2 linked regions of the Fibrella aestuarina BUZ 2 genome follow. The protein of the gene in region 2 interacts with the protein of the main gene of each other region in a pairwise test. Links are inferred from orthologs where the notes say so. Each region holds a gene or a part of one and is shown on either strand. Other genes may lie near its edges.

What was found.
Region 1: the proteins of ruvC (region 2) and ruvA interact in binary tests that used the Escherichia coli proteins (3 or more experiments, as listed by UniProt). The link is inferred for Fibrella aestuarina BUZ 2 from one-to-one orthologs.

The regions. Positions count from the first base shown.
Region 1 is NC_020054.1:1,958,645-1,961,693, forward strand. The notes cover bases 244-2,964. They hold ruvA (Holliday junction branch migration protein RuvA), read right to left. Parts: upstream 2,038-2,964; coding sequence 1,450-2,037; downstream 244-1,449. Other genes in these bases: sov (T9SS outer membrane translocon Sov/SprA), read right to left, coding at 244-1,284; FAES_RS07910 (lytic transglycosylase domain-containing protein), read right to left, coding at 2,134-2,964. Also shown: more of sov, read right to left, coding at 1-243; more of FAES_RS07910, read right to left, coding at 2,965-3,049. UniProt on the Escherichia coli protein: The RuvA-RuvB-RuvC complex processes Holliday junction (HJ) DNA during genetic recombination and DNA repair.
Region 2 is NC_020054.1:2,689,669-2,692,862, forward strand. The notes cover bases 130-2,995. They hold ruvC (crossover junction endodeoxyribonuclease RuvC), read right to left. Parts: upstream 1,927-2,995; coding sequence 1,333-1,926; downstream 130-1,332. Other genes in these bases: FAES_RS10970 (PhoPQ-activated protein PqaA family protein), read right to left, coding at 130-1,103; FAES_RS10980 (lysylphosphatidylglycerol synthase domain-containing protein), read left to right, coding at 1,959-2,951. Outside these bases: more of FAES_RS10970, read right to left, coding at 1-129; FAES_RS10985 (XisI protein), read right to left, coding at 3,026-3,194.

The sequences.
Region 1 (3,049 bases), 730 kb from region 2 along the record:
CCGCCTCGACCGCTGCTGCGAGAGCACCGTGGTGGCGTTCAGCTTGCCGAAGCGCGTTTGCAGCTTGATCCCGAACAGGTTTTGCACGCCGGGAATGAGCTGGCTGTTGAGGTTCCAACTCAGGTTACCAACCTCCACGTTTTGCAGAATGCTCTCGTTTTGGGGCGTAAACGGTAACTGCTGATTAGGCTGCACACTGCCGAAGCTGGGCAGATTGGGCAGGCCAGGCACCTGCGGCAGGTTAGGCAGGCCGTTGGCCCCAATGCCCGGAATCAGACCCTGCGGACGGTAATTAACCTTTAACGCATTCTCGAAGTTGAAACTGGCTTTCGTGTCGAAGTTGGCCAGCAGCCCCAGCCGCTCACCCACCTGCCCGTTGAAGTTGATGCTGATCTGCTCGTTGAAAATGATGTTTCCCTGGCTCCGTAGCCGCACCGGAATGGCCGGATTGTCGATAAACTGATGCAGGTAGCCCAGGTCGAGCGAGACGAAGCCGTTGGGTTTGAAGTCGATGTTGTTCCCGCCAAAGATCCGGTCCAGAATGGGCGGCATCTCCAGTTTCGGGATCAAGCCCCGGCCGCTGACGGCACTCTGCCCATCGCGGCGGGCGGCATATTCGCGGAAGAGGCGATCTTCGATGCGCTCGTTTTGCAACCGGTTGAACTCCGAATACGGAATGACCTCGCCGGGGCGGTAGGGTAGGCCTATCGGGCGCGAGGGACTGCCGGTCAGGCTGTTGGACGGCGTGGTAATGGGAGCGGCAATGATCGGGCTGGGTGCCGCAGGTACGTTGCCACGCGAATCGCCGGGTACGTTGCCAACGCCGGGACGAGGAGCAAGCCGTTCGTTGATGGTCATCGACTTGTCGGGCAGCAGGCGGAAGTCCGTATTCAGCGAGCGGGGGTCGCGCAGTTGGTAGGGCGAGCGGGGCAGCCGTTCCGAAAAGCGGGTGGCGTAGCGGTCGCTCCACCGGAGGGTTGGGCGGCGGTTGGCGTTTTTGACAGCCCGCAGGCTATCCTGCCGTTCCTGGGCGATGGCTCTGGCAGCGGCCCGCGCCGAATCATTAGCGGCTCTGATCTGCTCAGGGGTGCGCGTCGGGGCGGTCGGTGTGTTGCGTCCCCGCCGGGGCGTTTGCTGCGCCCGGCCTTGTTGGCTACCGATCGTCAGCAACAAAGTAAGCGATACCACCAGGCAAAAGGTATACTGCCAACGCCCGTCGCGGTGTCTGACAGGCGCGTAACTTGCTGGAAAAGAAAAGGGTTGGCCGGTAAAACGCTTCACCATGTCTGGTGTATAATCAAAAGAATAAACAAGGCAGTAGATTTAGCCGTTAACACAACGGCTAAAACCGGGCCAATCGTATCAGATATTAGCTAAGAATTAAAAGTTAGGCCGAAGGGGTTGACTTACGGCCCAGAATCAGTAGCTGTCGATCGGTTAACGCCAAAACTAGCGCAGCGCTTTTCGGATAATGTCTTCTACACTTAATTCGGGTTCGGCCCGGATAATATCGTCGACGCTCTTTTCGGCCGACGGGCGGGGGAAGCCCAGGGCCACCAACGCCGCCAGGGCCTCTTCGCGAACGGGGTTACCTGCCTGCTGACGGTACGTGGGAACATCGGGGAGCAAGCCTGCTTTTTTCATCCGATCTTTCAATTCCAGAATAATACGCTGCGCCGTTTTGGCTCCGATACCCTTAATGGCCTGCACCGCCCGCACGTTCTCGCTCATAATGGCCAGACGCAGGTCTTGCGGCGACATGGCCGACAGCATACCCAGCGCCGTATTTGGCCCAACGCCGCTGACGCTGATCAGCTCACGGAACAGGGTTTTCTCGTCGGCGTTGGCGAAACCAAATAAGGTCTGGTTGTCTTCGCGAAAATGGTGGTGAATAAATAGCTTTACCTTATCCCCGCCGCCGGGTAGCGTCGAGTAGGTCTGCAAAGAGATAAATACTTCGTAGCCAACGCCCTTTACATCGATGATGGTATAGGCGGGCTCTTTATACGACAAGGTGCCGTCGAGATAAGCGATCATAACTTAATGTACAATGTATAATGAACGATGTACAATGGGCTGACGCAGTTGTACAGTAGCCATGGCCAGTATACATCGTTCATTGTACATTATCAATTACCCCACCAGCAGTTTCATACCAGGTTTGACGCTGTTGCCCTTGATGTGGTTCATCTTTTTGAGCTTGTCAATCGGGATGCCGCCGTAGCGTTGCGAGATATTCCAGAGGGTATCGCCGCTCTGCACGCGGTGGTATTTGGCTTTGACCCGGCCGCTACGCTCCGTAGAAGCCGCCGCTTTTCGATGGTCTTTGGGATCGGAGCCTTGCTGAGCCATGCGCTCGGTATGCGTCTCGCCCGCTTCCCGCAGAATCAGCAGCTTCTGACCCACGCGTACTTTCGTGGAACGCAGGTGATTCCACTGCTTCAGGTCATACAACTCGACGTGGTAACGATCGGCAATATCGCCCAGGTTATCGCCGCGCTTCACCGTGTGCGTCAGCTTGCGGGGCTTTTTGAGCACGACCGCTTCCAGGTCATCGGCTTCGGGAATGTCGTTTTCAGCCACAACGGCGGCTGCTACGTTCGTACTGGCCGTCAGGACGGGGTCGCTCCAGCGGCTGGCAACGCGCCAATTGGCCGGGTCGTTGACCGAGTCGCGTGTGGGGCCAAACTCTTCGCTATGCGCCAGTAACATATTGGCCATCATAACGGGCATTTTCGTGGCCGAATCCATAATGGCCTGGCGCTGCGTGGCAAACTGATGGAATCGCTCGCTCGGTAGCCGCAGCACATGGCCCCGCGTGTATTCGGGCAGGACACCGGTTACGATGGCTGGGTTGAGCTTCTGAATCGCTGGCAGCGACATGTTGCTCAGATCGGCCAGCGTTTTCAGGTTCAGGTAGCTGTTGACCTGAATGGTATCGAAAGCCAGCGGATAATCGGGTCGTTCGGGATGAATGCCGTGGTCGGGGCCGAAGTTCATCATATAGGTCATGGCGATGAACTGCGGCACATAGGAGCGGGTCTCTTTC
Region 2 (3,194 bases):
ATAATCAGCTTGATTTTACCTTTCTGCTGCTCAAGATTACTTTGCAGATTGGGCAGAGTTTCTCCTTTTGCTGTGGCTTGAATAAAAGCGTAGGCCGTCGGAAAGAGCCTGGCATCGTTGTTGGCTCCAACATGGTCAGTATTTGTTAGCGATAGAACCGATTTAGAACCCCGTAAACCAGACCAATACAAATTCAAGGCATCGACCGGCGTATAGTCATCATTAGTGCCAACGATGAGTAGCTTGGGCAACATTAACTGGTCTCGATACGTGTAGGCATCGACAATCTGGAGCAGATTCTGACCTTGGTTCGTATTTATTTGCTCGATTACTTTTTTTGCAGCCAAAGCGGATTGATTGAGTTCACCATAAACAGCTAAGTAATGCGGAATTTGAGCTACTGAATTTAGTGTATTGAATCCCTGAATAACGAGTCCGGTTACACGCTTGTCTACTGCAGCCGTAAGCCAAGCTGTATGACCTCGTTTAGAGTGGCCAGCAAGAATGAAATGCTCAAGAATAGGAAAAGCTTGTTGCTTAGTTAGCGCTTGAAGCGCATCTATCGCCCGAACGGCTCCCTTAACCATTGGAAGTAGCAAAGGCCAAGTACCCTCTCCGGTTTGCAGATAGCGCTCGAAGGTGTAATTAAGGAGTTCATCTTCCCATTTTCCATCAAATAGAGGCTGATTGGGTACGTCACCTAGTATGGCACAGGGCATGCCCGTAGCTTGAGCAGCTTGTAACAGTCCAGTATAAGCCTGATCGGGCTCAAACGACATTTGTAAGGATAAGAATCCCGTCGTTGATGAGTACGAAACCGGGAAGAACACGAATAAATTATGCTTCCAGCGAATGTTTCGCCACCTCTGTGATACAAGCGATAGCTGAAAGAAAGTACCCTTGTTCGTAGTTGACCGCTGGATTATTTCCCACTGATAGGCAGAGTCTGATTCACTGACGTACTGCGGTAAAATAGTATGAGGGTCTGTCTGAACGTTTCGTGTCGCAAGGGGCCCGGGTGGTTGCGAAAACGCACAAAATATACTTGTGATAAAGAACAGAGCGCTAGCCAGTAATCTGCTCAAAAAAGTATTAATAACCATACTGAGCTCGGTCTATCGTAATGTTTTTTAAGGCTGCTTCGGACTTGCACTACCTGAAAACAATCGCTTAACAGAAAAACCTTCTGCGACTCCGCTTAAAAAATTGCCATTCACAGGGGCAAGGCACATTGAGCTTTAGTCCGTCTCAAGACAAACTAAGGTAGGCTTTTAGCAAGACGAGTCTAATCTAATGCCACACGATTAAGAAAGCTGTCAAGATCACGTCCTGTCACATGACCCGGTCGCCGTTCTCGCTGACGAAAGCCCCCCAGGCACCTTTCTTGGTCGATTTAGTCGAGCGGGTGGGTAGGGCGTTTTCGTGGAAATGATGGCAGATGGCGATGGCGAGCGCGTCGGTCGCGTCGAAGAACTGCGGTTCCAGGTCCACTTTCAGCAGGTGCGACACCATGTGCGCGACCTGATCTTTTGAGGCGTTGCCGTTCCCCGTCACCGACTGCTTCACCCGGCGCGGTGCGTACTCGACAATCGGAATGTTGCGCGATAGGGCGGCGGCCATGACCACGCCCTGCGCCCGACCCAATTTCAGCATGGCCTGCACGTTTTTACCGAAAAACGGATCTTCGATCGACATCTCGTCGGGGTGGTGTTCCTCGATGAGGCGCAGCATCGTTTCGTGCAGTTTCTGAAGCTTGAGCTGGTGGGTCGTATATTTGGTGAGGTTCACCACGCCGTATTGCAGCATCCGCATCACCCCGGCCCGAACCGAGATAACCCCGTAACCGGCGATCTGCGTGCCGGGGTCAACGCCAAGAATAATTTTCTCGGGCAAATCGGGTGGTGAAGCTTTTGTCTGCAAGGCCATACGTGCAAGGTAACGCTAAGGAATCGGTTTCAATGCCCAGTTTTGCTAAAAAAATCACTTTCTGGGCCAAACTGGCGACGTTTTTCGGGCTGCTGCTCTTCATCGCCTATACCGTCCGTCAGCAACCCACCGACTGGCGAATCCTCGCCCAACAACTCCGACGAACGGATTGGACGTCGCCCAACGCGCTGATCCTGCTCGCACTAACGCCACTGAACTGGTCGGTCGAAGCCTTGAAATGGCAGTGGCTGGCCCGGCGGGTGCAACCCCTGCGTTTTTCGGAAGCGCTGGGCGGCGTGCTGGCGGGGCTGTCGCTCGGCATGGCGCTGCCCGGTCCGCTGGGCGACACCGCCGGGCGGGTCTTTTCCATCCGGGCGCGTCGCGGGCCGGGCAACGTACCTGAGCGGGGGGCGGCCATCGGGGCGGCGCTGGTCTCGGGTGGGATGCAGTTCTACGTCGCGGTGATTGTGGGGGCGGTGGCCTGGGCAACGTACCTGGCCTATGCACCTGTCCGCGATACCACGGGTGGGCGGGTGCTGCTGGGCCTGCTGGGTACGTTGTCGGCGGCTGGCGTCGTGTTGAATTTTTACCGGCATCGGTTCGTCAGCTGGTCGGAGCGGTGGCCGAGGCTGGGTACGTATGCCCGCTATTGGGCCGTGATCGGGCAGTATAGCCACGCCGATATGGCCGGGGCGTTTGGGCTGGCGTTGCTGCGGCATCTGATCTTTTCGATGCAATTGGTCGCTGCCTTCCGACTGTATGGCGTTGACCTGGCGGCGGTTCCATTGGCGGCTGGCGTCGGCGTCATCTATCTGGTGAAAACCATCGCGCCGGCGTTCAACTGGCTTAGTGATCTGGGCATCCGGGAAGCCGCCGCGCTCTGGGTCTTTGCGCCGTTTGGCTTACCGGCGCCGCTCTTGCTCACCGCCACGTTGACGCTCTGGCTGATCAACATCCTGCTCCCGGTCCTGATTGGGCTGGCGTTCGTTGGGCGGACGGTGGGCCGGGCGGTAGGGGAGCGGTAGTATCTGGCCGTTTTCTCAAACGCTACCAGTTGCGCTAGCCGTTAAAGCCATCAGCATCAATACAGTCGAAAAGGTCAGGCTGTAGCGTAACCTGTATAAGGCCGGTAACGTGGTGGTTGAAAGCCCAATACGATGTCCGTTTTCTCAATGCCGCGTTCTACCAGTTCAGCTGCAATGTCTGTATCTGTCCAGTTGGCCTGAATCCACACCTTATCATCCGCTTTTATGTCGAAGTGGAAGATG